DNA from 4 places in the Streptomyces sp. NPDC020362 genome. Region 3 is predicted to be linked to each of the others. Evidence: riboswitches for the same ligand, from Rfam matches in the RefSeq annotation. Region 3 holds a riboswitch; each other region holds the start of a gene.

Region 1 (7,552 bases), on a different contig from region 3:
ACCCGCGAGGGCCTGCTCACCCTCGCCCGCGACTGGGGCGAGCAACCGGGTGTGATCCTCCAGGAGTACCTGCCGAGGGAGGAGGCCGAGGACTGGATCGTGCACGCGTGCTTCGACGCGGACTCGGCCCCGCTCGCCCTGTTCACCGGCGTCAAGGTCCGCTCCTGGCCGCCGCACGCGGGCATGACGGCGAACGCGTACGTGGTCGACAACCCGGAACTCGCCGACCTCGCCGCGCGTTTCATCAAGCAGATCGGCTTCAGCGGCATCATCGATCTCGACCTGCGCTTCGACCGGCGCGACGGGCAGTACAAACTCCTCGACTTCAATCCGCGCATGGGCGCCCAGTTCCGGCTCTTCGAGAACGAGTCGGGAGTGGACGTCGTCCGCGCCATGCACCTGAACCTGACCGGCCGGCCCGTTCCGGAGGGGGAGCAGCGTGCCGGCCACCGCTACATCGTGGAGAACATCGACCTGCCCGCCCTCCTCGCCTACCGCCGCAGCGGCTACACGACGCCGCACGCACCGGCGAGGGCGAGCGGGACGGAGCTGGCCTGGCTCGCGGGTGACGACCCGCTGCCGTTCCTCACGATGCTCGCCCGCTTCGTGCGCCCGGGCGCGAAGCACCTCTATCAGCTGTGGCGGACCCACCGCCGCGGCAGCAGCACCACTACCGCCACGAAGTAGGCAAGGCCACCCGAGGTGGCGCACCGTGTCTCTGGGGAGGGACTTCGTGATTCGACCGGTTGCAGTCATCGGGGCGGGGCCGTTCGGCCTGTCCACCGCCGCCCACCTGCGGGCGCGCGGCATCCCCGTCCGCGTCTTCGGCGACACCATGGTCAGCTGGCGCGACCACATGCCCGAGGGCATGCTGCTCAAGTCGACCCCTGCCGCCTCCAGTCTGGACTGCCCGCAGCCCGGACACACCCTCGCCGACTACTGCGACGCGGCCGGCATCCGCCGGCTGGTCACCGACGAGGACATCATCCCGGTGGAGACCTTCATCGCCTACGGCGAGTGGTTCCAGCACAAGCTGCTGCCCGACCTGGAGCGGGTCCGCGTCGTCTCCGTCGACCGCGACAGGAGCGGCGGGTTCGAACTCAAGCTGGACTCGGGTGAGTTGTTCACCGCTCGCGCGGTCGTGGTCGCCACCGGCCTGTCCGGGCTAGCCCACCTTCCGGCGGAGTTGGCCGCAGCGGCGGCCGACGGACCGGCGCCCACCGGACCGGTCTCCCACAGCTCCCAGCACCACGACCTCACCCGCTTCGCCGGCAAGGAGCTGATCGTCGTCGGCGCCGGCCAGTCCGCACTGGAGACGGCGGCCCTGGCCGCCGAGGCCGGAGCCCAGGTGCGGGTCGTCTCGCGCGGCCGCGGCCGGGTCGCCTTCGGGGCTCCGCCCTGGGACCAGCCCAGGCTCCGCCCCGAGTCCCCCTTCGGCCGTGCCTGGTCCCTGTGGGCGCTCAGCCACTACCCGCACCCGTACCGCTTCCTGCCCGCCCGGACCCGCCACTACCTGGTCCGCCGGGTCCTCGGCCCGCTCGGCGCCTGGTGGCTGCGCGACCGCTTCGAGGACAAGGTCCAGGTCCAGGACGTCGAGCGGGTGCTCGGCGCCGACGCCCCGGACGGCACCCCGGTCCTCACCGTGCGCACGCACGGCGGACACACCGATCAGCTGCCCGCCGACCACGTCATCGCGGCCACCGGCTACCGCGTGAGCATCGCCGCGATGGACTTCCTCGGCCACGAACTGCGCACCCGCCTCGCGGTGAGCCGGGGCGCCCCCAGGCTCGGCGCCGGTTACGTCTCCTCGGTCCCCGGCCTGTACTTCACCGGACTCCCGGCGGCGTCCTCCTACGGCCCGGTGATGCGCTTCGTCTGCGGCACGGAGTTCGCCTCGCCGCGCCTGGCCGGGCATCTGGCGGCGGCACACCCCTGAGGCCCGGAAGCAGCCCTACGCCTCCCATCCCGCCCGCTGCCACCGGAGGAACTCCGCGATCAGCTCGGGCGGGTTGGCGGCCTCGGTGGCCTCCACCTCCCAGCCCGGGCAGTACATGTCGAAGATCACGACGGGCAGCGGACGGCCGAGGACCTTCTCGATCCGGCCCTCCGCGTGCAGCCGGCGGGCCAGCTCGATGCAGGCACCCGCGAAGTGCTCACCGAGCAGTTCGCGCCGAATGGCCTGATCGCCGTCGCTGTCGTCGTCCTCCTCGAACCACAGCCCGAGATCCTCGGCCTCCGCGGCGTACAGCCGGGCGCCGGCCGGGTCCTCGGGGACGTTCCCGAGCATCTCGAAGCCGTCCAGGAGCCAGCACGCGTAGTTCCAGCGGGCCTCGCCGGGGTCTCCGTGGCGCTTCTCCTGCTCGTACTGGGTCTCGGTGTTGTAGCCGATGGCCACGTACGGGCGGCGCTCGTCGTCGTCCACCCGCCAGATGCGGAAGGAGAGGGCGTAGATCTCCGGTTTCAGCTCCTCGGGGAAGCGCTCCAGGACACCGGTCGAAGCCTCCAGAAGATGCGCCGAAAAATCTCCGTGCCGATCGGTCACGACGTCCGCCCCCGTTCCGTCAGTGCAGTGAACACAACCTAGCGAGCACCACTGACACTCAGGGGGCAGCACCATGCAGGCACGGATGACGAACCCGGCGTACGTCCTCCCGGCCGCGCTGAAGGGCATCGGCACGATCTTCCAGGCGGTCGGCGAGGGCGGACTGCCCGAGGAGCTGGCTGAGATCGTCGGGCTGCGGGCCAGCCAGATCAACGGATGCAGCGCCTGTGCGCACGGTCACACGGTCAACCTGCGCAAGGCCGGTGCGAGCGAGGAGCGGATCGCGGCCGTCGGCGCCTGGCGCGAGGCGCCCTTCTTCACCGAGGCCGAGCGCGCGGCGCTGCAGCTGTCCGAGCGGGTCACACGGCTCGCCGACCGCTGCGAGGAGCCGGTGCCGGACGCGCTGTGGGACGAAGTCGCCGACCACTTCGACGAGAAGCAGCTCTCGGCGCTGATCCTCACCATCTCGCTCACCAACATGTTCAACCGCATCAACACCACCATCAAGGAGCCCGCGGGCACCACTTGGGGGTGAGAAGCAGACAAGTGCGGGAACATCAGGGTGAGTCGGTGGGGCGCACTGTCCGTATTCTCTGATCATGGCCGCACCCCCCGCATACGCACTGATCGCCACGGACCTGGACGGGACACTGCTGCGCGGTGACGACACCGTCTCCGACCGGTCGCTCGCCGCACTCGCGAGGGCGGTGCGGGCCGGTGCCCGGCATCTGGTGGTGACGGGCCGCCCGGCCCCGCGGGTGAGGCCCCTGCTGGAGGACCTCGGGTGCACGGGGCTCGCGGTGTGCGGGCAGGGCGCGCAGGTCTACGACGCCGGAGCCGACCGCCTGCTGTGGTCGGTGCGCCTGGACCGGGAACTGGCCGAGACCGCGCTCGGCAAGATCGAGGCCGAGGTGGGGCAGGTCTACGCCGCCGTCGACCAGGACGGCGTGGACGGGCTCACGCTGATCGAGCCGGGGTATCTGATGCCGCACCCGACCCTGCCGGCCGTGCGGGTCGGCCGCCGCGACGACCTGTGGTGCGAGCCCATCAGCAAGGTGCTGTTGCGCCATCACACACTGTCCGACGACGAGTTGGCGGCGGTCGCGCGCTCGGCGGTGGGTTCGCTGGCGACGGTCACGATGTCGGGGCCGGGGACCGTGGAACTCCAGCCGTGCGGTGTCACCAAGGCGACGGGGCTGGCGCTGGCCGCCGACCACCTCGAGATCCCCGCCGGGCGGGCCCTCGCCTTCGGCGACATGCCCAACGACATCCCGATGTTCGACTGGGCGGCGCACGGCGTCGCCATGGCCAACGCCCACCCGGAGCTCAAGGCCGCCGCCGACGAGGTCACCCTGTCGAACGAGGACGACGGCATCGCCGTCGTCCTCGAAAGACTGTTCCCGACCGACTGACCGGGATAACAGCAGGGGCCCCGCCGCGGGCGTTCGTCAGTAGGCGCCGTTGACGTTGTCCATCGACCCGTAGCGCGCGGCCGCGTAGTTGCAGGCGGCCGTGATGTTCGCGACCGGGTCGTAGATGTCGAAGGACGTGCCGGCCACGTGGTACGCGTTGAACGTCGGGTCGATGACCTGGAGCAGGCCCTTCGACGGTATGCCCTTGGCGGCGTTGGAGTCCCACAGGTTGATGGCGTTCGGGTTGCCCGAGGACTCGCGGATGATGTTGCGGTAGATGCCGTTGTAGGTGCCCGGGATGTGCTTCTCGGCCATGATCGCGAGCGATTCGCGGATCCAGCCGTCGAGGTTGTTCGGGTACCCGGCGAGTGTGGTGGAGGGCGTGGTGGCCGCGGGGGTGGCGGCGGACGCGCTGGTCGCGCCGATGACGGGAAGGGCGAGTACGGCGGCACCGGTGCCGGCCACGGCGAGCGTGCGGACGAGGCGGTTGGTGCGGTTGCGGAGGCGCTGAGCGGCAGCAGGCATGGCGTTGTCCCTCTCCGTCGCCTGCGAGGTGAGCTGTCGGGTTCGGGCCCGGGGAGTGCCCGGCCGTGCCTCCTGGAAGGCACGGCTTCACCCCTAGCCGTTCCGGTGACGACATGTGCATCTGCGCATGTGCCGGCCGGTCCGGCGGCTTACCTGGGTCCCCCGCTCCTGCCGTACGAATGAGTTCGTCGATGGGTGGTGTCAGACGCGGCAGGATTCGGCGTCCGCCTGACGTGCCGGGAAGCTATGCGAGAGCACATGTCCGGAACAAGTACCGGATTCACCCAACGTGCCAGTTGACCTTGGTCTGTCCCGTATGGGCAACTTGATCCTTTGCTGTTGCCAATCCTCAACTGGCCTTGCGGGGCAAGGGCGGAAGGGGGTTGTGCCGGATGGCTGGATATACCTGCCCGCGTGACCCAACTCACGAAATGGCAAAGTGTACCAAATCAGACATGCGGGATTAGAGGGATTTGCTGCGCATGACGCAAAAGGAGTAATTCGCCCACGGCCCGGTTCGCGACAAATCGGACCAGTTGCTGTTAAGTCAATAGATGTCCGTCGTTATCAGATGATCAAGAACATAGCGGCCGTGATCCGATAGCGCCCGGCCTGGACCGGTGGGCGCTATCGGTGATCGAAACAGGACCGGATACGCTGACTTGAGTGATGGCAGCGACCTATCGACAAACCGCGTAACCGCCAGCAGACACCAGCAGACAGGAGACCCCTCGTGACCGTCGTCGGGCCGTTCGGGCTGAGCGTGCGGGACCAGGCTCTGGAAGCCGATGTCCAGGCCGGATTGGCGGCTGTCGAGGAAGGCTTGCTCGAAGCCACCAAGAGTGAGGTCCCGTTCATCACGGAGGCCGCGCAGCACCTCGTACGAGCCGGTGGGAAGCGGTTCCGGCCGCTGCTCGTGATGCTTGCCGCGCAGTTCGGCGACCCGTACGCGCCCGGCGTCGTACCGTCGGCCGTCGTCGTGGAGCTGACCCACCTGGCCACGCTGTACCACGACGACGTCATGGACGAGGCGGCCGTGCGGCGCGGCGTGGACAGCGCCAACACGCGCTGGGGCAATTCCGTCGCGGTCCTCACCGGCGACTTCCTCTTCGCCCGCGCCTCCCAGATCCTCGCCGACCTCGGCCCCGAGGCGGTACGGGTGCAGGCCCTCGCGTTCGAGAGGCTGGTCACCGGGCAGATCCTGGAGACCGCGGGTCCCTCGGACGGCCGCGATCCGGTCGAGCACTACCTGGACGTGCTCGGCGGCAAGACGGGATCGCTGGTGGCGGTCTCGTGCCGGTTCGGCGCGATGATGTCCGGCGCCGACGAGACGGTCGTCGACGTGCTCACCCAGTACGGCGAACGGCTCGGGGTCGCCTTCCAGCTCGCGGACGACGTCCTGGACATCGCCTCCGACTCGCGCGAGTCCGGCAAGACCCCGGGAACCGACCTGCGCGAGGGCATCCCGACGCTGCCCGTGCTCCGGCTGCGCGAGCGGGCCGCCCGCCTCGGCCTGCCCGAGGACCTCGCGCTGTGCGAGCTGCTGGACTCCGACCTCAGCGACGACGCCCGGCTCGCCGAGGCGCTCACCGCCCTGCGCGCGCACCCCGCCCTGGAGCAGGCCCGCCGGGACACCGTCCGGTACGCGGAGGAGGCGCGGGCCGCCCTGGCCCCGCTGCCGGAGTGCGACGCCAAGGCTGCGCTGACCGAGCTGTGCGACGCGGTGGTGCACCGGGCCGGCTGACCCGGGGCGGCATGCCCGCAACGAGCGCGAGGGCGGCGTCTCCCGCACGACCCCTACGGGTCGGGGGAGACGCCGCCCTCATGTGTCATACCGCAGGCGTACACGGAGTTGGCTCCGAGGTCTGACGCTTCCGCGCGGCCGATTTGGTCAGATGGAGACCACGGAAATCACCACTCCTCACCGATTCGGGTGAGAATGGCGGCTCAGGTGGACCAGCGTGAGGACAGCCGCCGCCGACGACGGAGGTAAGGCACAGATGGCACCGTACGAATCCGACGACGCAGCGGGCATCGCGCAGGACGAGGACCTGCGCGCCGGACGCCGCAAGGCCGCCCGGTACGCGGTCCCGGTCGCGGTGGTGGGGGTGGCGGCGGCCACGATCGGGCTGGTCCCGGCGCTCGCCGCCTCCGGTGACCCCGACCTGCCGAAGATCACCGCACAGCAGCTCATCGAGAAGATCGCCAAGTCGGACGTGCAGCAGCTGTCCGGCACGGTGAAGGTCACCACCGACCTCGGCCTGCCGAACCTCGGCGGCCTGGAGAGCAGCCTGGCCTCGGGGGCGGCCCAGCGCGGCGGCGACGGCTCCTCCGCGGACCCCAAGGCCAAGCTCACCGAGCTGGTCTCCGGCACGCACACCCTGCGCGTGGCCGCCGACGGCCCCGACCGGCAGAAGCTCTCGCTGCTGGAGAGCGGCGCCGAGTACAGCATCATCCACAACGGCAAGAACGTGTGGGGCTACGACAGCAAGAGCAACGAGGTCTACCACGGCACCGCCGCCGACTCCGGCAGGAAGCACCGGGCCGAGCCGCCGGCCACGCCCAAGGACTTCGCCGACGAGGCTCTGAAGTCGGTCGACGACACCACGTCCGTGACGGTCGACGGCACCGTCCAGGTCGCCGGACGCGACGCCTACAAGCTGCTGATCAAGCCCAAGCAGTCCGGCACCACGGTCGGCGCGATCAGCATCGCCGTGGACGCGAAGACGGGCCAGCCGCTGAAGTTCACGCTGACGCCGAGGAGCGGCGGCGCCGCCGTGCTGGACGCGGGCTTCACCCAGGTCTCCTTCGCCAAGCCGGCCGCCTCCGCCTTCGACTTCACCCCGCCCAAGGGCGCGAAGGTCACCGAGGAGAAGCAGAAGTCCAAGGCGCCGGAGCACGCCCCGAAGTCCGGCGAGGGCTTCGCCAAGGGCATGGACCGTGCCACCGTGCTCGGCAAGGGCTGGACGTCCATCGCCACCTTCGACACCGGCGCCAAGGGCGGCGCCCTGCCGTCCGGTTCCGAGGGCGGTGCCTTCGGCGGCTTCCTCGGCTCGCTGGGCGACCAGGTCTC
Region 2 (7,552 bases), on a different contig from region 3:
AAGCGGTAGTACTTCGACTCGTCCGAGACCTGCTCGTAGAAGCTGACCAGGCGGTCGGCGTCATCAACGGTGATGGGCCGGATGCGCGCGGTACCCCCGTCGCGCAGCACCACGTCCGCCTCCCAGTGGGCGGGGTACTCATGCCGGTCGCGCCGGTCCGCCGGGCTCTGCATGGGCCCCAGAGTACGGCTCGCGTACGACAACGGCGCGAGGCAGTCTGTGGAGGACGGAAGCCGGACCGAGGCCGCGGTCCGGCGACACACAGGGGCGGGGCGAAGGCCCGCTCCGGGCATGCTTCGCGATATGGGAAACTGGTCTAGACAACCCTGAACAGTGAAGGGCAGCAACACATGGCTGAGCGCCGCGTCAACGTCGGCTGGGCCGAGGGTCTCCACGCCCGCCCCGCCTCCATCTTCGTCCGGGCCGCGACGGCCTCCGGTATTCCCGTGACGATCGCCAAGGCCGACGGCAACCCCGTCAACGCGGCCTCCATGCTCGCCGTTCTGGGTCTGGGCGCCCAGGGCGGCGAGGAGATCGTCCTCGCCTCCGACGCCGAGGGCGCGGACGCCGCCCTGGACCGTCTGGCCAAGCTGGTCACCGAGGGCCTGGAAGAGCTGCCCGAGACCGTCTGATCCATGCCGGAGCCGCGTCACCATTTCCGGGTGGCGCGGCTTCTGCGTTTTCGGCAGCCCCCGCTCCGGGAGCGGTCGGCCGGATGAATTCACGGCAGGCGCACGGACGGCACGCGAGCGAGAATTCCCGGTGCACCGGGAAAAGGGCAGCGGAAATACACGCCCAACGAATATCTCCTCTTTGTATACGGCGCCCGTGTTAATGCCGCAGGCTCGGCATGTTTACGGCATGTTGCGAATTCCTCACACGCTCCGTGCGGTCGCCCTGCGAGGGGAATCGCAGCCGGTGCACGGCTGTCGCGCGCTCGGCGTGGAGCGCCGTGACCGCCCGCGCGCGCTCGCCGTCGCCGCGCGCCACCGCGTCCACGATGGCGCCGTGCTCCGCCCAGGACTCCGCCGGGCTCGACGGCGGCTCCACCGTGTACATCCAGGCGATCTTGTGCCGCAACTGGGTCAGCACCGAGGTCAGCGAGGAGCTGCCCGAGGCCTGCGCGAGCGTCTCGTGGAACCAGCCGCCCAACGAGCGCAGATCCTCGCTGCTGCCGTGCCTGGCCCGCTCCTGACCCAGCCGGACCAGACCGCGCAGCACCTTCAGATGGGCCTCGGTACGCCGCTGGGCGGCCCGGGAGGCACCGAGGGGCTCCAGGAGCATGCGCATCTCCAGCAGGTCCGCGGCCTCCTGCTCGGTCGGCTCGGCCACACAGGCACCCGCGTGCCGCCGGGTCACCACGAAGCCCTCCGCCTCCAGGGTGCGCAGCGCCTCGCGGACGGGGACGCGAGAGACGCCGTAGCGGCGGGCCAGGACTTCCTCGGTGAGGCGGCTGCCGCGCTCGTAGACACCGGCGACGATGTCGTCCCGGATCGCCGTGCACACCGAGTGCGCCGGAACACGCATGACCGACCTCCGCCTTAATCCCCGTGAAACGTCGACGATGGACGTGTGTTCCGTGACTCTATTGCAATGAGTCGGAATTTCCGACGGCGGGCCGGAATCCATGGATATTTTTTGGACAGCGGGTGCGGCGGGCGCAGTGAAAAACGGCGAAAGCCCCGGCTCGTGAGCCGGGGCTTGGGCTGCCGTACGCGCGGCCGTCGGACACCCGCACCGTGCTAGCCGAGGTGCCGGGCACCCGCATCGCGCTCGCGGAGGAGTCAGGCACTCGCACCGCGCTCGCGGAGGAGGCACCGGCACCGCGCTCGCGGAGGCGTCAGACGTTCACGCCGTGCTTGAGGAGGTAGGCGACGGGGTCGATGTCCGAGCCGTACTCGGGCGTCGTACGGGCCTCGAAGTGCAGATGCGGTCCGGTGACGTTGCCGGTCGCGCCGGACAGGCCGATCTGCTGGCCCGGGGTGACCTTCTGGCCCACGGTGACGCCGATGGACGACAGGTGGCCGTACTGGGTGTACATGCCGTCGGCCATCCGGATCACGATCTGGTTGCCGTAGGCCCCGCCCCAGCCGGTGGAGACGACGGTCCCGGAGCCGACCGCGTGGACGACCGTGCCGCTGGCCGCGTGGAAGTCGATGCCGGTGTGGGAGCCGGAGGACCACAGGGAGCCGCCGGTCTTGTAGCCCGTGGAGACGTACGAGTTCGCGATCGGGGCGACGAAGGCGTTCAGACGCTTGCGCTCCGCCTCACGGGCGGCACGCGCCCGGGCCTCGCGGTCCTCCCTGGCCTTCTCGGCGGCAGCCTTGGCCGCGGCCTCCTCGGCCGCCTTCTGCTCGGCGGCCTCCTTCTGGGCGGTGGCCTGCTCGTCGATCTGCTCCGCGAGCGAGTCGCTCACGGTGATGACCGGGGTGAGGCCGGTCTGCTCGGCGGAGCTGTCCGAGGCGAGCGCCGGCGTGGCCGCGAGGGTGCCGATGACACCGGTACCGGTGAGAGCCGCGATGCCGGCCGCCTGGACGGAGGTGCGCCTGGCCCGGCCGGGCCTGCGGTGCTTCCCGGTGGCACCTATGAACGCCATGAAATGGCTGGTCCTTTCCTTCCCTCTCGCCTACCGGGTTAGCTGACGGGTTCGGAGCAGGAAGGTCTCCTACGGACCCCCTCGCTCGCGCGCGGGCGTCCGATTCACCCCAGGGACTGCGGTGGGTCCCCGGCTCCCCTGGCTCGCGCCGTACGGGGACTCGGCGATGACTGTCCGGTGCCGCGGGCGCGGCGCACTGCCTGACGGACAGCCCGGACGACGCTAAGCGGCCCGGCTTTCGATCCCCAAACGGATCCGCGCTTTTGTAGTACATCCCACAGGGCAGACGGGCAGCTCTGCCCCAATTCGGACATCTGGAGAAGGGCGGCGCACGGCAGGGGGCCCTGATGACCCGTCGGTCGTCAGGGCCCCCGCGCGTGGCGGCGTCCGGGCTCTACTCGGCCGCCACGACGGTGACTTCGCCGATGCCGAGCGCCTCGACCGGCGCCTTGATCTCGGCCGCGTCGCCGACCAGAACCGTCACCAGGCGGTCCACCGGGAAGGCGTTGATGACCGCCGCGGTGGCCTCCACCGTGCCGGTGGAGGCGAGCTGCTGATACAGCGTCGCCTGGAAGTCGTCGGGCAGGTGCTGCTCGACCTGGTCCGCCAGGGTGCTCGCGACGGCCGCGGCGGTCTCGTACTTCAGCGGCGCCACGCCGACGAGGTTCTGCACGGCGACATCGCGCTCGGCGTCGGTCAGACCGTCCGCCGCTAGCGTGCGCAGCACCGTCCACAGGTCCTGGACCGCGGGACCGGTGTTCGGGGTGTCCACGGAGCCGCTGATGGCGAGCATCGAGGCGCCCGTGCCGTCGGGCGCGGAGCGCAGGACCTGCCCGAAGGCGCGCACGCCGTACGTGTACCCCTTCTCCTCGCGCAGGACCTTGTCCAGGCGGGAGGTGAGGGTGCCGCCGAGGCAGTACGTGCCGAGCACCTGGGCGGGCCACACCCGGTCGTGCCGGTCGGGGCCGATCCGGCCGATGAGCAGCTGCGTCTGGACGGCGCCGGGCCGGTCCACGATGACGACACGGCCGGTGTCGTCGGCGCTCACCGCAGGCACCGGCCGCGGCTCGCCGGGGGTGCCGGTCCAGGCGCCCAGGGTGTCGCCGAGCAGCGCGTCCAGATCGGTGCCGGTGAGGTCGCCGACCACCACCACGGTGGCCGTGACGGGCCGCACATGACGGTCGTAGAAGGCGCGCACGGCCGCCGCGTCGATCTTCTCGACCGTGTCCTCGGTGCCCTGGCGCGGTCGGGACATGCGCGAGGTCGCCGGGAACAGCTCCTTGGAGAGTTCCTTGGCGGCCCGGCGGGAGGGGTTGGCCAGCTCGTGCGGGATCTCGTCCAGGCGGTTGCGGACCAGCCGCTCGACCTCGCTCTCGGCGAACGCGGGCGCGCGCAGGGCGTCGGCCAGCAGGCCGAGGCCCTTGGCCAGCCGGGAGGCCGGGACCTCCAGGCTGATACGGACGCCGGGGTGGTCGGCGTGCGCGTCGAGCGTGGCGCCGGCCCGCTCCAGCTCGGCGGCGAACTCCTCCGCGGAGTGCCGGTCGGTGCCCTCGGAGAAGGCCCGCGCCATGATCGTGGCGACGCCGTCCAGGCCGGCCGGCTCGGCGTCCAGGGGCGCGTCCAGCAGCACCTCCACGGCGACGACCTGCTGGCCGGGGCGGTGGCAGCGCAGCACGGTCAGGCCGTTGTCCAGACTGCCACGCTCGGGGGCCGGGAACGCCCAGGGCTTGGCCTCGCCGGGCTCCGGCTGGGGGTGGAAGTCCATGGTGGCGAGCTCGCTCACTTGGCCGTCTCCTCGTCGTCGTTGCCGGCCTCTACGGTCGCTTCCTGCTCCGGGTCCTCGGGCACGTCGGCATCCTGCGCGGTCTCCGGGGACTTCGGCTCGTAGACGAGAACCGCGCGGTTGTCGGGGCGCAGGCGGGCCTTGGCGACCTCCTGGACCTCTTCGGGGGTCACCGCCAGGACCCGCTCGACGGCGGTGAGGGCGAGCTGCGGATCGCCGAACAGGACGGCGTACCGGCACAGTTCGTCGGCGCGGCCCGCGACCGTGCCGAGCCGGTCCAGCCACTCGCGCTCCAACTGGGCCTGGGCGCGCTCCATTTCCTCGGGCGTGGGGCCCTCCGCTGCGAACCGGGCCAGCTCCTCGTCGATCGCGCTCTCGATCACCGGAACCTCGACGTCACCGGAGGTCTTCACGTCCAGCCAGCCGAGGGAGGGCGCGCCGGCCAGGCGCAGCAGGCCGAATCCGGCCGTGACCGCCGTGCGGTCGCGGCGCACGAGCCGGTTGTACAGGCGGGAGGACTCGCCGCCGCCGAGAACGGTGAGGGCCAGGTCGGCCGCGTCCGCCTCGCGGGTGCCGTCGTGCGGCAGCCGGTAGGCGGCCATCAGGGCGCGGGCGGGCACCTCCTCGACGAGGACCTCGCGCAGCTGCTCACCGATGGTCTCGGGCAGGGAGCCGTCGCGGGGGTCGGGCTTGCCGTCGTGGCCGGGGATCGACCCGAAGTACTTCTCGATCCAGGCCAGGGTCTGCGCGGGGTCGATGTCGCCGACCACGGAGAGCACGGCGTTGTTGGGCGCGTAGTAGGTGCGGAAGAACCGGCGCGCGTCCTCCAGGGTGGCCGCGTCCAGGTCCGCCATCGAGCCGATGGGCGTGTGGTGGTAGGGGTGGCCCTCGGGGTAGACGAGCGCGGTCAGCTTCTCGAAGGAGGTGCCGTAGGGCACGTTGTCGTAGCGCTGGCGGCGCTCGTTCTTGACGACGTCCCGCTGGTTCTCCATCGACTCGTCGTCCAGGGCGGATAGCAGCGAGCCCATGCGGTCGGCCTCCAGCCAGAGGGCGAGCTCCAGCTGGTGGGCGGGCATGGTCTCGAAGTAGTTGGTGCGCTCGAAGCTGGTCGTGCCGTTGAGCGAGCCGCCCGCGCCCTGCACCAGCTCGAAGTGGCCGTTGCCCGTGACCTGCGCCGAGCCCTGGAACATCAAGTGCTCGAAAAGGTGAGCCAGGCCGGTACGCCCCTTGACTTCGTGGCGGGAGCCGACGTCGTACCAGAGGCAGACCGCCGCCACGGGGGTCAGGTGGTCCTCGGAGAGCACCACGCGCAGACCGTTGGCAAGGCGGTACTCGGTCGCTGTCAGGCCCCCGGAGCCTGCCTCGGCTGTGGTCGTGTGACCCATGGGCATGTACGTCCCTTCGCGAGCGGAGGCGGTCGTCGAAACCGCGGATTTCCTGCCGTTCCTGCCACTGTATGCAAGCGTGCGACGCGTAGGCGAAGTTCCCGCCGGGCGTACGCCCACAGCGGATCGCGTAGCCTGCGTCGTGGGTGGCGTGGGACGGCTCCGGAGCGCTTTCCGCCTACCGGTCCGCCGTCCTCTCCGTACCGGTCCGCCGTCCTCTCCGTACCGGTCCGCGGTTCCTTCCGGTGCCGGGCCGGGCTGCGGAGACCGGGTCGCGGCCCGGGTTGTCAGTACCTCGGTCCACAATGGTCCGCGTCAGATCCGTCAAACGCTTCAGCAAGGAGCCAGGCAGGATGGCCCGCCGCAGCACGAAGACCCCGCCGCCCGACGACTCGTTCGAGGAGAAGATCCTCGACATCGACGTCGTGGACGAGATGCGTGGCTCCTACCTCGAGTACGCGTACTCGGTCATCTACTCGCGCGCCCTGCCGGACGCCCGCGACGGCCTCAAGCCGGTGCACCGCCGGATCGTCTACCAGATGAACGAGATGGGCGTGCGCCCCGACCGCGCCTACGTGAAGTGCGCCCGTGTCGTCGGCGAGGTCATGGGCAAGCTGCACCCGCACGGCGACGCGTCGATCTACGACGCCCTGGTGCGCATGGCCCAGCCGTTCTCGATGCGCGTTCCACTCGTCGACGGCCACGGCAACTTCGGATCGCTGGGCAACGACGACCCGCCGGCCGCCATGCGGTACACCGAGTGCCGGATGGCCTCGGCGACGAGCCTGATGACCGAGTCCATCGACGAGGACACGGTCGACTTCAATCCCAACTACGACGGCCAGGAGCAGGAGCCGGTGGCGCTGCCCGCCGCCTTCCCGAACCTGCTGGTGAACGGCTCCTCGGGCATCGCGGTCGGCATGGCGACGAACATGCCGCCGCACAACCTGCGCGAGGTCATCGCCGCCGCCCGCCACCTGATCCGGTACCCGAACGCGGACCTGGACGCGCTGATGAAGCACGTCCCGGGCCCCGACCTGCCCACCGGCGGCCGGATCGTCGGCCTGGACGGCGTCCGGGACGCGTACGCGACGGGCCGCGGCACCTTCAAGATGCGCGCGACGGTCTCGATCGAGACCGTGACCGCCCGCCGCAAGGGCCTGGTCGTCACCGAACTGCCCTTCACCGTGGGTCCCGAGAAGGTGATCGCCAAGATCAAGGACCTGGTCAACGCGAAGAAGGTCCAGGGCATCGCCGACGTCAAGGACCTGACCGACCGCGAGCACGGCCTGCGTCTGGTCATCGAGATCAAGAACGGCTTCGTGCCGGAGGCCATCCTGGAGCAGCTGTACAAGCTGACCCCGATGGAGGAGTCCTTCGGCATCAACAACGTGGCCCTGGTGGACGGCCAGCCGCTCACCCTGGGTCTGAAGGAGCTGCTGGAGGTCTACCTCGACCACCGCTTCGAGGTCGTGCGGCGCCGCAGCGAGTTCCGCCGCAGCAAGCGCCGCGACCGGCTGCACCTGGTCGAGGGCCTGCTGACCGCGCTGGTCGACATCGACGAGGTCATCCGGCTGATCCGCTCCAGCGAGAACTCCGCGCAGGCCAAGGAGCGCCTGATGGAGCGCTTCTCGCTGAGCGAGGTCCAGACGCAGTACATCCTCGACACGCCGCTGCGCCGGCTCACCAAGTACGACCGCATCGAGCTGGAGGCGGAGAAGGACCGGCTCACCGCGGAGATCGAGGAGCTGACCCGGATCCTGGACTCGGACGCGGAGCTGCGCAAGC
Region 3 (7,552 bases):
GCGCCGAGGGAGTCGCGGTGGAGATCGAAGGCCCGCACGGACTGGTCGGCGGGGCGCACGGCCTCCCTGTCACCTGGAATCCCGCCGTGAAAGCCGACGCCGAGGACAAGACACAGATCTACCTGAACGGCGGCGGCAGCGCCGAGGTCTCACTGCCGGTACAGGTCCTGTGTCCCGGCTACGACGGCAGCGCCGTGATGAAGCGGCTTCAGGCACCGATCGACTCCTCGAACACCATCACCGGTCAGCCGGCCTACACCCTGACCGTCTCCGTCCGTGATCCGGCCATCGGGGAGCTGCGCAAGTCGGTCGGCCTGCCGGTCGGCGGCAACCTGCTCAGCGTGAACAACCTCGAGCCCGACGGCCCCTGAACGCGGTTCCCGCAACCGCCAGTTGAAGGAGTGGGCAGGGCCACCGGGCACCGGCCGGGAGGGTGATCATGCGGGTGCCTCTGCGCTGCCGGAGCGCGCACGTCGAGGACAAGGATCAGCCGCTTGAGTGGTGCCCGCTGCGGCGGCAAGGTTCGGTTTTTGGCAGGGGACGGGGAGTTTCACCGATCGCCGCTGGCCGGGGCTCAGGCGGCGTCCTCGGCGGGCTTGTTGAGGACGGCCAACTCCTCGTCGGTCAGGCGCAGGGTTGCGGCGGCGATGTTTTCTGCGAGGTGTGCCGGGTTCGTGGTGCCGGGAATGGCCAGCACATGCGGACCGCGGTGGAGGGTCCAGGCGAGCCGTACCTGGGCCGGCGTCGCATGGTGGGCGCGGGCGACGGAGTGGACGCGCGCGTCGTGCTCCCGGGGTGCGGCTGCCTCGCGCCGCAGGCCGGAGATGGCGAAGTACGGGACGAAGGCGATGCCCTGCTCCCGGCACAGGTCCATCAGCCCGCTCGCGTCGGCCCGGCGCCAGTCCAGGCCGTAGGAGTTCTGCACGCAGACCACGGGCGCGATCGTCAGGGCTTCGGCCACGTGCTCCGGGCGGATGTTGGAGAGCCCGAGGTGCCGGATCAGGCCAGCCTGGCGCAGCTCGGCGAGGGCGCCGAAGTGCTCGGCGATCGAGGCCGTAGCGGGGCCGTTGCGGCGTAGGTTCACCACGTCCAGGTGGTCCCGGCCGAGCTGGCGCAGGTTCTCCTCGACCTGGCCGCGCAGCTGGTCGGGGCGGGCCATGGTGAGCCACTCGCCGGAGGGGTCGCGCGCTGGGCCCACCTTGGTCACCACGACCACGTCGCCGTACCAGGACGAGAGGGCGCGGTTGATGAGTTCATTTGCGGACCGTAGCGGCGAGAAGTAGAAGGCGGCCGTGTCGATATGGTTGACACCCTGCTCGAACGCGCTGTGCAGGAGGTCAACGGCGACTTTGCGGTCGATCGGCGTGCCGTCGGAGTTCCCCATCATGCCGTTGCCCGTCAGCCGCATTGCGCCGTAGCCGACGCGATTCACCTCTACGTCCCCGAGCTTCCAGGTCCCTGCTGCCGCCGCTGCGCTCACTGTGCTCCCTTGTCCGTCGGTTCGTCAGGCCCTGGAGTATGGGGCGGTCGTGGCGTTCGGCGACAGGGCGGCGGGCTGGGCGAAACGTCACATTCCTACGGGGAACTGAACGTCAGCGCACAGCCGTTGGACATGTGGAGAGAACGCCGGGCAGGACGGAATTCCGGGCCTTGTGCTGCTGTCCTCACGAGGCGGCAGACGACCGTGACTTCGTTCGGCGCGGCCAGGCAAGGTGATCACCATCCACTCCGGTCGGACGCGGCTCAGGCCGACGAGGCGGAACGCGGCCGGCCCGCGGGGTCGGATTACGGTTCGCAATCGTCCGGCCGAGTCGCGACGCACCCCTCACCCGGGCGCGAGGAGACATGTGTGAGCGTTGCAATTCCGGACGCCTCATGTCATATCAAGGCGGATTGACTGCACCCAACGACCCCACCGAGCAAAGGTCACGAAAATGTATCGGGCATATCACCCACCAGCCTTCACAGGGGCCACATGAGTTGGCTAGCGTTCCCGTCAGGCCGCCCGACCCCCACCGGCGAACGTCGCCGGGCCGTGCGGCCTCCGCCGAGTCCGGCGCGCCCGCACGGCAGCCGGAGCCGGGGACCCACCGACCTTGGGGTGAATCGGCCCAGCTCCCTTCCGGGGGCAAGGGTCGTAGGGCAACCCTTCCGAACCACCCGCCCGAACCCGACAGCTAACTCGGTAGGCGGAACATGGAAGGAGTCGCCTCCCTTGGCGTCGCACCGCAAGTCGCGCCCCACGGGTACGCGCGTAGCCGGCATACGCACCCCCGTCCTGGCCACGGCCGCTCTCACCTCCGTGGCCCTGCTGTCCCAGACCGCCGATGCCACCCCCTCCGCCGACGGCAGGCCGAGCCTCGAAGAGGTCCAGAAGAAGGTCGACGACCTGTACCGCCAGGCCGAGTCGGCGACCGAGAGGTACGACGCCGCCAAGGAGAAGTCCGCGACGGAGCGCAAACACGTCGACACCCTGCTCGACGACGTGGCCAAGCGCACGGCCAAGCTCAACAAGGCGCGTGAGGAACTGGGTATGTTCGCCGCGGCCCAGTACCGGACCGGGGCCGCCACCCCCGACACCGCGACCTTCCTGCTCGCGGACTCCCCGCAGGACTACTTCGACCAGACACATCTGATGAGCCGGCTGACCTCGCGGCAGAAGGGCGCGGTCGACGACTACGTCACCGAGCAGTCCGCGACCATGAAGGCGCGGCAGAAGGCCGTCAAGAGCCTCAAAACGCTGACTCAGTCGCAGAACGACCTCAAGACGACCAAGTCCACCGTCCAGGAGAAGCTGTCCACGGCGCGTGAATTGCTGTCCAAGCTGACTGTGGAGGAGAAGGCGCGCCTCGCGGCGATCGAGAAGCAGAAGCAGGAGGAGGCGGCGCGGAAGGCGGCGGAGCTCGCCAAGAAGCAGGCGGCGGCCGCGCAGGCGGCGAAGCAGAGTGCGTCTTCGGGCTCGACCTCGAGTTCTGGCTCGGCTTCGGGCTCGTCCTCCGGATCCGGCTCGTCGTCGGGTTCCGGCTCCTCCTCGGGTTCGGGCACCTCCACCGCCTCGTCGGGCTCCACGTACGCCGCCAAGGCCGCGAAGGTGCTCACCTTCGCCCGCGCGCAGATCGGCAAGCCGTACGTCTGGGGTGCGACCGGGCCCGGCTCCTACGACTGCTCCGGCCTCACCCAGGCCGCCTGGAAGGCCGCCGGTGTCTCCCTGCCGCGCACCACCTACGACCAGGTGAACGTTGGTACAACGGTGTCCCTCACCGACGCCCAGCCCGGCGACCTCATCTTCTTCTACGACGACATCAGCCACGTCGGCATATACATCGGCAACGGCATGATGATCCACGCCCCGAAGCCCGGTGCCTACGTCCGTGAGGAATCCATCTACTACGGCGGCGACTCGATCATCCACAGCGTGGTCCGCCCGGCCTGACGGCCAGTGGCGGCCAAAGGCCCGGACACGCCGACGTGATGAATGATCCGCCGGCGCGCGTTCCGCAGCTGCGTGCGCGGCAGTTCACCGACGACGAGCGCGAGACCGACCGCCGGCAGATCGGTCGGGTCCGCGCGGCGGCCGACCGGCTCGAAGGCGCCCTCGGCCAAGGCGAGCCGGCCCTGGAGGGGCATCTGGTCCCGCAGGGACGGCTGCATGCCTTCACGGCGGACACGCTCGGCCTGCCCATGATGATCACGGTGAGCCCGCCGACCTACAGGTCGCGACCGGCGCGCGACGTGTTCTGGAGGCTGCGTTTCACCCAGCCGCAGAATGCTGGCAGACGTTGCACCCGTCGTGGCGGCGGCTCATCACCGGGCAAGCGCTTCCCCCGAGTCCGGTACATCAGGGAACATGAAGCATGCGCCCGGATGACTGGCACCTCACCGACCACGTCGACGACTTTCTCGCCCGAGCCGGAGACTTCCTGCGTTCGCGCCCCGCCCTGCACACCACGCCGCTGACGCTGACCGAGAAACTGCGCACACGCGGGGCGGACGCATTCGGCGCCGAGGCCACCGTATTCGGCCGACTGGAGTCGGAGGGCGAGGTCCGCGCCATCTTCTACCGCCCTCCGTCCCACCGACTGACCCTCACCACCCTTTCTCCCGAGCAGGCCGACACCCTCGCCGCCCGCCTGGCCGATCTCGGCCACTCCCTCTCCGGCGTCACCGCGGACCATGACACCGCCACCGCTTTCGCCGAGGCATGGCAGCGGCACACAGGCGCAGCGTCGGTCGCCATGTGGTGGGGCCGTCTCCACCGCCTCGGCACACTCGCCCCACCCGAGCCGCGCCCGGACGGCCGGGGCCGCGTCCTGGACGCACAGGATCACCAGCAACTCATCGGCTGGTGCAACGAGTTCGCCGCTGCGGTCGGAGAACCCCCCACCCTGGACACCGACTCCTGGGCCGACTCACGCTTCGCCGACAAACACTTCACGTTCTGGGAGACCCCGGACGGTGCTCCCGTCTCCATGGCAGGCTCGACGTCGATGGTGGGCGGCATGATCCGGGTGGACCCCGTCTACACCCCGGCCCACCTCCGGGGGCGCGGCTACGCGGGCGCCGTGACGGTCGAGGTGACCAGAGCCGCGCTCACCGCGGGCGCGACGGACGTCGTCCTGTTCACGAACCCGGCCAACCCGACCAGCAACGCCCTCTACCGGCGCATCGGATACGTCCCGGTTGCCGACTTCACCGGGTACAGCTTCTCCTTCGACGCACCGGAAGCCGGTCAGGAAATCGAGCGGCACAAGACGCACCTGCCACCGGGAAGCTGATCCGACGACACCGCGCCACCGGTTACGGCAGGGTTCTCCAGTCCGCCCGGGTGACGCGGCCGCCGCCACCGCCGCGTGTCTACGACCCCAGGGACCAGGGCTTCGGCGTAGTCGTATGGTGTCCGGTTCATGAGTGTCTGTCGGGTGGGAAGCCCTGGGAGTAGGACAGTGCCGGACAGCCCCGGATCCCGAACTGGAGAAGAGGTACCACCCGTGATGAACGGGGACGCGCATCTGCTGGATCCGCCGGCCCCGACTTTACGTCGTGATCGATGGCATCCGGTACGAGGCCGAACCGGCCGTAGCCGACAGTCCGCTCAGCGCGCTGTCCCGCGCGTGGTGCGCTGGCTGTGGGGGCCGAATACATGTACCCCTTCCGGCGCGTCACGGTGCAGAACCGTGCTGTAGGACGTACGGGGTTCGCTGGCTGTGTGAGATATCCCCCTCCCGTCGTCGTGGCGCTGGTGGCCCGGGGAGGTTGACCATGTAGTGATGACCTCCTCGCCCCGCCCGCCGCACGTCGGTGGCCGACCGGATCCGCTAGACGGGACTACCGCGCTCGGTGGAGAGTCCGCTCCCGCCCGCGGGTACCTGCTGGACAACGCGCGCGCCGAGGCGGGCGAGCGATTCGTTTGGCTGGCCGAGCTGTTCGACGGTGTGACGCGCGGGCACTTCGATCGACTGGGGGTCAGGGCTGGCTCGCGCTGCTGGGAAGTGGGGGCCGGTGGCCCCGGTATCCCGGAGGCGCTCGCGGCGGCCGTCGGTCCGACCGGGCACGTGCTGGCCACGGACATCGACCCGTCGTGGCTGAAGACAGGCGACGGGTACGAGGTGCGCCAGCACGACGTCGCCGCTGACCCGCCCCCGGAGCCGGGGACGTTCGATCTGGTGCACGCCCGGCTCGTGCTGGTCCATGTACCCGACCGGGCTCGGGCGTTGGCCACGATGGCGGCAGCGCTACGGCCCGGCGGCTGGCTGCTGGTCGAGGACGCCGATACCGCTCTGCAGCCACTGGCATGCCTGGACGACAGCGGCCCTGCGCAGCGGCGGGCCAACCGGCTGCGCGACGCCGTCCGGGAGCTGCTGACGCGCCGCGGCGCGGACCTGCGCTACGGCCGGACACTGCCGCGGGCATTGCGTGAGGCCGGCTTGGTAGACGTCGCCGCGGGGGGCGCTTTCCCGGTCGGTGGGCTGGCCTGCGACCGGCTGGAGGCGGCGACCATCCGGCACGTGCGCGGCGAGCCGCTCGCCGCCGGCCTGGCCGACGACGCCGAGATCGACGCGCACCTGGCCGCCATCCACGCGGGCAAACTCGACCTGACACTCGCGCCGCTGATTTCGGCCTGGGGACGCCGTCCAGCCGGGCACCCGCCGGCACTCGGTTAGGTGCGGATCCATGCGTTGCCCGACCTGCCCACAGCGCTGTTCGTCGAGGGAGGCCAGACAGCTCGCGCAGGTGCGCGCCGCGCGTCACCGGAGCTGGGGCCAACCCGCGATCCCGTCAAGCATCTCCCTACGACGAAACGTCAACCAAGTCCTGAGACCACACACCGACAGACAGGCACGGGCTTCGAAGATCGAGGAGTTCTCGACGCCCCGTGATCCGAGTGGAAGAACGTGCCTGCCGACGCATCATCCCCGATCCCGGCTGCTCTTGACCAACTCCGCAAGCAGCCCGAACCCCGCCCCGAGGAGATCCCGGGGCTGCTGGAGCGTCTGGCCGAAGTACCCGACCCGCGTGACCCGCGCGGAGTGCGCCACGCCCTGGCCGCCGTGCTCGCGCCGAGCGCGTGTGCCGTACTGACCGGAGCCACCTCACTGCTGGCGGTCGGCGAGTGGATCGCCGACGCCCCGACCTGCGTGCTCGAACGCCTCGGCGACATCCCGCTGCTGGGCCGCACCAAGCAGACCAGCCATGGACGATCCGAGATCCGCCGCATCAAGGTCGCCACCGTCAGGAACCTGCTGTTCCCCAGCGCCCGCCAGGCCATCCAGATCAAACGCCGCCGCACCGACCGCAAGACCGGCAAGACCGGCATCACCACCGTCTACGCCGTCACGAGCCTGACGGCCGAACAAGCCACCTGCGCCCAGATCGAAGCGCTGATACGCGGCCACTGGACCATCGAGGCCCACCACCACGTCCGGGACACCACCTTCACCGAAGATGCCTCCCAACTACGCACCGGCAACGCACCCCGCACCATGGCCACCTGGCGCAACCTCGCCATCGGCGCCCTCAAATTGAACGGCACCACCAAACCAGGCCCGCCAGACATGAGGTGTGTTCGGCATGTCAGGGCGGTCCAGGAGCCAGAGCACATACCCTGCCTGGCACCTGGCCCACGGACTGTCCGAAACGACTGCACGATCGAGCCTGCCGCGCAGGTCAGCGCTGTCGACAGCCCGGGCAACCCGCACGTACTCGCGGTCTTTGCAGCGATACACACAGAGGACGGCGATCTCGACCAGATCGGCGAGCTTCGCCTTGATCGCCTCCTCCTGGTGAGGGAGGGCCATACCCCGGATAAGACTCTGCTTCGTACCCCACGCCTTCGCATGCTGCGTCCACTCCAGCGGGTATCTCGCTTCCCACTCCAGGAAGAGCAACGCATTAGGGCAGCCCCGGCCAAGTCGCCAGATCCCCGCCCGCAGGGAGATCCCACAGCCCGTCAGGCAGCGAACGCCTCTGGGCTTGGTGATACATCCGCCGCGCCTGAAGAACGGCCGGCTCCCGGTACTGATCCTCTGCGCCCAGGGGCAACGTCAGCCGCCAC
Region 4 (7,552 bases), on a different contig from region 3:
TTCTCGGAGGCCCGCCGAGTGGCGAACCCGGACGCACCCGCCGCCGACGAGCGCGAGCGGGACGAGGACAGCGAGGCCGCGATCCCGGAGGCCGGCCCGGAGGAGACCGGCGCGGGCGCTCCCGTCCGCTTCCACTCCACATGGGCGGCCGGGATCTCCTCCAGGAAGCGGGAGGGCGGGTTGTACGACGGCTGGCCCCAGGCGCTGCGCATCGCCGACCGCGTGAGGTACAGCCGATCCCGCGCGCGGGTGATGCCGACGTACGCCAGGCGCCGCTCCTCCTCCAGCTCCTTGGTCTGGCCGAGGGCGCGCATGTGCGGGAAGACGCCGTCCTCCATGCCGGTCAGGAAGACGACCGGGAACTCCAGGCCCTTGGCGGTGTGCAGGGTCATCAGCGTGATGACGCCGGAGCCGTCCTCTTCCTCGTCGGGGATCTGGTCGGAGTCGGCGACCAGGGCGACCTTCTCCAGGAAGTCGGCCAGCGTGCCCTGCTCCCCCTCCTCGCGCTCCTGCTCGAACTCCAGGGCCACGGCGGCGAGTTCCTGGAGGTTCTCGATGCGGGTCTCGTCCTGCGGGTCGGTGGAGGCCTGCAACTCGGCCAGGTATCCGGTGCGTTCGAGCACCGCCTCCAGGACGGTGGCCGGCCCGGCCCCGGACTCCACGATGGTGCGCAGGTCCTCCATCAGCGTGTTGAACCGCTTGACCGCGTTGGTGGAGCGTGCGGCCATGCCGTAGGCCTCGTCCACGCGCTTCAGGGCCTGCGGGAAGCTGATCTTCTCGCGCTGGGAGAGGGCGTCGATCATCGCCTCCGCGCGCTCGCCGATGCCGCGCTTGGGGACGTTGAGGATGCGGCGCAGCGGCACCGAGTCCTCGGGGTTGGCGAGGACGCGCAGGTAGGCCAGGACGTCCCGGACCTCCTTGCGCTCGTAGAAGCGGACGCCGCCGACGACCTTGTAGGGCAGGCCTACTCGGATGAAGACCTCTTCGAAGACACGGGACTGTGCGTTGGTGCGGTAGAAGACGGCGACGTCACCGGACTTGGCCTCGCCCGCGTCCGTGAGGCGGTCTATCTCGTCGGCGACGAACTGGGCCTCGTCGTGCTCGGTGTCGGCGACGTAGCCGGTGATCCGGGCGCCCTGGCCGGCGTTGGTCCACAGGTTCTTCGGGCGGCGGGACTCGTTGCGCTCGATGACCGCGTTTGCGGCGGACAGGATGGTCTGCGTGGAGCGGTAGTTCTGCTCCAGCAGGATCGTCGTCGCGTTCGGGTAGTCCTCCTCGAACTGGAGGATGTTGCGGATCGTCGCGCCCCGGAAGGCGTAGATCGACTGGTCCGCGTCACCCACCACGCACAGTTCGGCGGGCGGGAGGTCGTACGCGTTCGGGGGGACGTTCTCGTCGTGGGCACCCGTGCCGACCAGCTCACGCACCAGCGCGTACTGGGCGTGGTTGGTGTCCTGGTACTCGTCGACCAGGACGTGCCGGAAGCGGCGGCGGTAGTGCTCGGCGACGTCCGGGAAGGCGCGCAGCAGGTTGACCGTCGTCATGATCAGGTCGTCGAAGTCGAGCGCGTTGGCCTCGCGCAGCCGCGACTGGTAGAGCGCGTAGGCCTGGGCGAGGGTCTTCTCGAAGCCGTCGTTCGCCTGGGCGGCGAAGTCCTCCTCGTCGATCAGCTCGTTCTTGAGGTTGCTGATCTTGGCGCTGAAGGACTTGGGCGGGAAGCGCTTGGGGTCCAGGTCCAGGTCACGGCAGACCAGGGCCATCAGGCGCTTGCTGTCGGCGGCGTCGTAGATGGAGAAACTCGACGTGAAGCCGAGCTTCTTCGATTCGCGCCTGAGGATCCGCACGCAGGCGCTGTGGAAGGTCATGACCCACATCGCGTGCGCACGCGGGCCGACGAGCTGCTCGACGCGCTCCTTCATCTCGCCCGCGGCCTTGTTGGTGAAGGTGATCGCGAGGATCTGGCCCGGGTGCACGCTCCGCTCGGCGAGCAGATGGGCGATGCGGTGGGTGAGCACGCGGGTCTTGCCGGAGCCGGCGCCGGCGACGATGAGCAGCGGGGAGCCGGCGTGGACGACCGCGGCGCGCTGGTTCTCGTTCAGCCCCTCCAGGAGCGCCGCCGCGTCGATCGCGGGGCGCGGGGCGCCGTCGCGGTAGTAGGCGTCCCGGTCCGGTGGTACGTCGAACTTCCCGCCGAACAGATCGTCCGGAAGCGGCTCCGGAGCGTGATCGTCCTCGGGCGGCGGCGGGGGTTCCTCCTCGCGCCCGCGGGAGGGCTGGAGGTCCGCCAGGAAGCTGTCGTCAAAGAGGCTGCTCATCGCTCTCCGAGTCTAGGGCGCCGCACCGACAACCGGTCGCAGTCCCCGGAACACGGCTCCCGCGGGCGCCCGCTATCGGACACGGCCCCGGGGAGTCGATCACCGTCCCGATCCGTGCCGATCGGCCCTCACGCTGCGAAAGCACCTTGTCACGCCTGTATGAAAACGGCCTCAGGTCACGGAAATGTATCGGACATATGACTCACCAACCTTCACAAGAGTCACACGAGTTGGCTAGGTTGCCGTCAGGCCGCACGACCCCCTTCCGGCGAACGTCGCCGAGCGCTGCGGCCTCCGCCGAGTCCGGTGCGCCTTCACGCGGCCACTGGAGCCGGGGACCCACCGATCCTGGGGTGAATCGGCCGACTCCCGCCCGGGACGAAGCCGTAGGGCAACCCTTCCGAACCACCCGCCCGAACCCGACAGCTAACCCGGTAGGCGGCACATTGGAAGGAGTCGCCTCCCTTGGCGTCGCACCGCAAGCCGCGCCCCGGCACAACCCTCGGACCGGGCGTTCGCACGCCCGACCTCGCCACCGCCGCCATCACCTCCGTGGCCGTCCTGCCCCAGACGGCCGAGGCCGCCCCCGCTCCGGACGGCCGGCCGAGCCTGGCCGAGATCGAGAAGAAGGTCGACGAGTTCTACCGCCGGGCCGACTCGGCGGCCGAGGAGCAGCCGGCGGGCAGGCAGCGGGGGCGGGTGGACGCCCCGGCCGAGGAGAGCGCCCGGCGCCCGGGCCGGCTCTCCAAGGCTCGTGAGGAGCTGGGGTCGTTCGCCGTCGCCCCCGACACGACCGCCCTCCTCGCGGAGTATCCGCAGGACCACTTCGCCCCGGACCGGGTGATGAAGCGGCTGGCCTCGCGTGTGAAGGACGCCGCCGGGCGGGGGCGGACCACCGCGGGCCCCGAGGCGCCGACACAGGCTCCGACAGCGACGGCGGCAGCGGCGCCGTACGACGTGAAGACGGCCAAGGCGGCCGTTCAGAAGAAGCTCGTCACCGCGCGTGAACTGCTGTCACGGCTCACGGCCGAGGAGCGCGCACGGCCTGCCGCAGCCGAACAGTGGCCCCGGGAGGAGACCGCCGGGCAGGCGGCCGAGCCACTGCGGCAGGGGGTGCCGGCACGACAGGCGGCCGGGCCCGTGCGGCACACGGCCGAGCCGGTGCGGCACATGGCCGAGCCCGTGCGGCACACGGCCGAGCCCGTGCGGCAGCGGGCAGCGGCACGGCAGGAGACCGGCTCGGCGTCCACCGGACTCACCGACTGGCCGACCACCGAGACCACCAGCTCGCCGACCACCGGTCCCAACGACTCTGCGCCCACCGGCCCCACCGGCTGGCCGACCACCGAGACCGTCGACTCGGCGTCCGCCGGTCCCACTGACTCGGCGTCTGCCAGTCACGCCGACTCGGCGTCCGCCGATCCCACCTGCGCGGCATCCACCGACCCCACCGACTCGTACGCCACCCGGGCCGAAAAGGCGGTCGCCTTCGCCCGCGCCCAGGTCGGCAAGCCGTACGTGTCCGGTGCCAGCGGCCCCGGCTCCTACGACTGCTCCGGACTGACCCAGGCCGCCTGGAGGGCAGCCGGTGTCGCCCTCCCGCGCGCCGGCCACGACCAGGCCCGTGCGGGCACCCAGGTGCCCCTCGCCGACGCCCGGCCCGGTGACCTGCTCTTCTTCCACGGCAACAGCAGCCATGTCGGCCTCTGCACCGGCGACGGCATGTTGATCCACGCTCCGACGCCCGGCGGGTGCATCCGCGAGGAACCCGTCTACCAGTGGGGCGAACCGATCGTCCACAGCGTGGTGCGGCCCGTCTGACCGGATCCTTTTCCTGACCCATTCTTCCCCGTCCCGTGCTCTTTTCGAGCCCCACGCGCGCGTGCCCTCCTCCCGCGGGCTGCCCGGATACCTAGCATCGGGCGCATGGCCGGCATCTCAGCTCTGCGCGCGTGGTGGGCGGAGCGTCCGCCGGCGGCGGGCGCCGCCGTCATGGCGACCGGCATCGTGTCGGTGAGCCTGTATCTGACGGGCACCGAGACGCTTTCCCTGGTCTTCCTGTGGCTGGCCTGTCTCGCCTGGGTGGCGTTCGCCGCGAACTTCGTCGTTCGGCTGCTGGGGCAACGGGAGCGGTGGGCCGCCGAGGCCCGGAGCCCGGGCGCGCTCACCGCCGTCGCCGCCACGACGGTGCTCGGCACCCGGATCTCGGCGTTCGGCTGGCAGCGGCTCGCGGGGGCGTCGCTGGCCCTGGCGGCGCTGCTCTGGCCGGTGCTGCTCGTTCTCGTCGTACGGCACTGGAAGTCGCGCATGCCGGGAGCGGTGTTCCTGTGCTGTGTGGCCACACAGGGGCTCGCGGTGCTGGCGGCGACCCTGGCAGCGGCCACGACGACGGCATGGCTCGCGCGCGCCGCGATGGTGCTGTTCTGGCTGGGCCTGGTGCTCTACGGGATCGCCCTGCCGCACTTCGACCTGCGGCAGGTCCTCGAAGGGCCCGGGGACCAGTGGATCGCGGGCGGGGCACTCGCCATCTCGGCACTGGCCGGGGCGAAGCTGCTGTCCGCCGACAGCGCGCGCCTGTATCTGTGGAACGACGACGACCGCGGTGTGCTGCGTGACGCGACGGTCGTGCTGCTCGCGCTGGACCTGGCCTGGTACCTGGTGCTGCTGGCCGCCGAGGTGGCCCGGCCGCGGCTGGGCTACGACACGCGGCGGTGGGCGACGGTGTTCCCGTTGGGAATGACGGCGGCGGCCACGCTGTCGGTCGTGGCCGCCGTCGGAGGCGCATGGCTGAGGGAGCCGGGGCGGGTGCTGGTGTGGGTGGCGGTGGCGGCGTGGCTCGTGGTCGCGGCCGGTGCCGCGCTCGCGGCCCGCCCCGGGTTCAGCCGAGCGGGCTGAGCGTCACGTCCACAGCACGGCGATGAAGATGTTCGCCATGGTCAGCAGGCCGACCAGCCCGAAGAGGCGCTTGTCGACCTTCTCCTCGTCGCGCTGCACGTAGACCAGCCCGAGGATCACGATCAGCAGGGCCAGCTTCACGCCGATCTTGATGGCGTTGACGTGGTGGTCGTCGGCCTGGTTGAGGCCGACCAGGGCCACACCGGTGACCAGCATGGTGAGCGCGCCGTGCAGCATCCCGGGGACGAAGCGGGCCGTGCCCTGGCCCATCGCCTTCATCTGGGTGAGGAAACCGCCGAGCAGTGCCGCGATACCGATGATGTGCAGGCCGACGAAGAGATGGATGAGTACGTCCATGAGCCCGGAGCCTAATGAGGGGCCCCGAAGGCTCCGGTCACCGGGCCCCCACAGGCATGCGTCGGTCTTGCATATATGCGCCCCATAGCACCCCGCGGCTCCGGCATGTTTCACATTCCGCACATCGGTCACCACGCTGCGTGAAGGCGACGACTCCAGGCGGACAGTTCTGTCACATACCGTCACGATGCGATCCGTCACAGCCAGTTCCGTACAGTGCGTTACCTGGCTGTCACAGTCCGGCCTACCGTCCTCCTCCAGGTGACCGGCTCCCCACCGCCGCCCGTGCCAGGGCGGCACTCGGTCACCACCCCCGAGAAAGATCCGGCGGCGGCCCGCTCCCCCTGTACGGGCCGCCGCCGGACGCATCGACGCTCGGTCGCAGAAGCCCTACGGAAGGACGTGACGGTCCAGGTGGCAGCGCACCGCAAGCCCCGACAGCGCTCGCTCGGCGGCAACACCGTCCGCACGGCCGTCACCCTCGCCCTCGCGGGCGCAGCCAGTGCGACGGCCTTCGACGGAACGGGACACGCCGAGCCGCAGCTGACGCCGGCCCAGGTGAAGACCAAGGTGGACAAGCTGTACCAGGAGGCGGAGGCCGCCACCGAGAAGTACGACGGGGCGAAGGAGAAGGCGGACACGGCCCAGCGGCGCCTGAACTCGCTGCGGGACGAGACCGCCCGCAAACAGGAAGGCCTCAACGCGGCCCGGAACGCACTGGGTTCGTACGCGACGGCACAGTACCGCCAAGGAGGGTTCGATCCTGCATGGCAGCTCGCGCTGTCCAGCGACCCGGACCGCTACCTGGACGGGGCCGCGCTCGCCGAGCGGGCCGGTGAGCGGCAGGCCGGGGCGGTGGCCCGGGTGCGCGAACAGCTGCGGGAGATCGAGCAGTTGCGCGGCGCCGCCCGCATCGAGGTGACGTCGCTGCGGGCGCGGCAGGTGGAGCTGCGGCGGCAGAAGCGGACCATCACCGCGAAGCTGACGGAGGCGCGCAGGCTGCTGGCGCGGCTCACTCGGCCGCAGCGGGCCCAGGTCACCGGCGACGGCAGCGCACAGGGCCGCGCCTCGCGGTCGGCCTCGGACGCCCGGGCGGCCCTGGAGCACGCCGGGTCCGTCGCCGCCCCCGACGCCCGGGCGGCGGCGGCTGTCGCCTACGCCTATCAGAAGCTCGGCAGCCCCTACGTCTGGGGCGCGACCGGTCCGAACGCCTTCGACTGCTCGGGCCTGGCGCAGGCGGCCTACCACTCCGCCGGCATCTCCCTGCCGCGCACCACCTACGCCCAGATCAACGCGGGCCGACGCGTCTCCCGCTCGGAACTCCAGCCCGGCGACCTGGTGTTCTTCTACTCCGGCATCAGCCATGTCGGCATCTACGTCGGCAACGGCCAGATGATCCACGCCCCGAACCCGTCGGCACCGGTCCGTCTCGCCCCCGTCGACCTGATGCCGTTCGCCGGGGCCACCCGGGTGGCGTGAGAGCGGCCGCCGGAACCGGATCAGACCAGGCGGCGGGCCGTCGCCCAGCGGGTCAGCTCATGGCGGTTGGAGAGCTGGAGCTTGCGCAGGACCGCCGAGACATGGGACTCGACCGTCTTCACCGAGATGAACAGCTGCTTGGCGATCTCCTTGTAGGCGTAGCCACGGGCGATCAGCCGCAGCACCTCGCGCTCGCGCTGGGTCAGGCGGTCCAGGTCCTCGTCGACCGGTGGGGCGTCGGTGGACGCGAAGGCGTCCAGGACGAACCCGGCCAGGCGCGGGGAGAAGACGGCGTCGCCCTCCTGCACGCGGAAGATCGAGTCGACCAGGTCGGTGCCGGTGATGGTCTTGGTGACATAGCCACGGGCGCCGCCGCGGATGACACCGATCACGTCCTCGGCCGCGTCCGACACGGACAGTGCGAGGAAGCGGACGGGTCGCTCGGCGTCCGCCATCAACGCCGCGCACCGGCGCAGCACTTCGCCCCCGCCGCCGCCCGGCAGATG

What was found. A riboswitch is a leader RNA that binds a small molecule or an ion and turns the genes downstream of it on or off. The one in region 3 is predicted to bind cyclic di-AMP.
Positions count from the first base shown of each region.
Region 1: it holds a riboswitch for cyclic di-AMP, as region 3 does, so the genes downstream of both, AB0H32_RS05940 (transglycosylase SLT domain-containing protein) here and AB0H32_RS27210 (NlpC/P60 family protein) in region 3, are expected to answer to the same signal.
Region 2: it holds a riboswitch for cyclic di-AMP, as region 3 does, so the genes downstream of both, AB0H32_RS24135 (M23 family metallopeptidase) here and AB0H32_RS27210 (NlpC/P60 family protein) in region 3, are expected to answer to the same signal.
Region 4: it holds a riboswitch for cyclic di-AMP, as region 3 does, so the genes downstream of both, AB0H32_RS34375 (NlpC/P60 family protein) here and AB0H32_RS27210 (NlpC/P60 family protein) in region 3, are expected to answer to the same signal.

Region 1 covers NZ_JBFAET010000008.1:57,612-65,163, forward strand. The annotation lists gene AB0H32_RS05915 (ATP-grasp domain-containing protein) at 1-687, shown strand, start outside; gene AB0H32_RS05920 (FAD-dependent oxidoreductase) at 734-1,936, shown strand; gene AB0H32_RS05925 (hypothetical protein) at 1,952-2,542, opposite strand; gene AB0H32_RS05930 (carboxymuconolactone decarboxylase family protein) at 2,616-3,077, shown strand; gene AB0H32_RS05935 (HAD family hydrolase) at 3,142-3,954, shown strand; gene AB0H32_RS05940 (transglycosylase SLT domain-containing protein) at 3,991-4,479, opposite strand; cyclic di-AMP (ydaO/yuaA leader) riboswitch at 4,483-4,680, opposite strand; gene AB0H32_RS05945 (polyprenyl synthetase family protein) at 5,213-6,223, shown strand; gene AB0H32_RS05950 (DUF2092 domain-containing protein) at 6,480-7,552, shown strand, end outside.
Region 2 covers NZ_JBFAET010000070.1:14,784-22,335, forward strand. The annotation lists gene AB0H32_RS24120 (GNAT family N-acetyltransferase) at 1-173, opposite strand, end outside; gene AB0H32_RS24125 (HPr family phosphocarrier protein) at 351-632, shown strand; gene AB0H32_RS24130 (GntR family transcriptional regulator) at 832-1,527, opposite strand; gene AB0H32_RS24135 (M23 family metallopeptidase) at 1,841-2,596, opposite strand; cyclic di-AMP (ydaO/yuaA leader) riboswitch at 2,609-2,772, opposite strand; gene AB0H32_RS24140 (pitrilysin family protein) at 2,991-4,379, opposite strand; gene AB0H32_RS24145 (pitrilysin family protein) at 4,376-5,770, opposite strand; gene AB0H32_RS24150 (DNA topoisomerase IV subunit A) at 6,118-7,552, shown strand, end outside.
Region 3 covers NZ_JBFAET010000087.1:22,754-30,305, reverse strand. The annotation lists gene AB0H32_RS27220 (hypothetical protein) at 1-371, shown strand, start outside; gene AB0H32_RS27215 (oxidoreductase) at 575-1,480, opposite strand; cyclic di-AMP (ydaO/yuaA leader) riboswitch at 2,036-2,207, shown strand; gene AB0H32_RS27210 (NlpC/P60 family protein) at 2,216-3,433, shown strand; gene AB0H32_RS27205 (DUF6192 family protein) at 3,472-3,957, shown strand; gene AB0H32_RS27200 (GNAT family N-acetyltransferase) at 3,855-4,775, shown strand; gene AB0H32_RS27195 (methyltransferase domain-containing protein) at 5,268-6,161, shown strand; partial or broken gene AB0H32_RS27190 (transposase family protein) at 6,393-6,590, shown strand; gene AB0H32_RS27185 (hypothetical protein) at 6,591-6,953, opposite strand.
Region 4 covers NZ_JBFAET010000143.1:309-7,860, forward strand. The annotation lists gene pcrA (DNA helicase PcrA) at 1-2,315, opposite strand, end outside; cyclic di-AMP (ydaO/yuaA leader) riboswitch at 2,601-2,773, shown strand; gene AB0H32_RS34375 (NlpC/P60 family protein) at 2,781-4,136, shown strand; gene AB0H32_RS34380 (tellurite resistance/C4-dicarboxylate transporter family protein) at 4,242-5,210, shown strand; gene AB0H32_RS34385 (hypothetical protein) at 5,214-5,567, opposite strand; gene AB0H32_RS34390 (NlpC/P60 family protein) at 5,982-7,046, shown strand; gene AB0H32_RS34395 (response regulator transcription factor) at 7,067-7,552, opposite strand, start outside.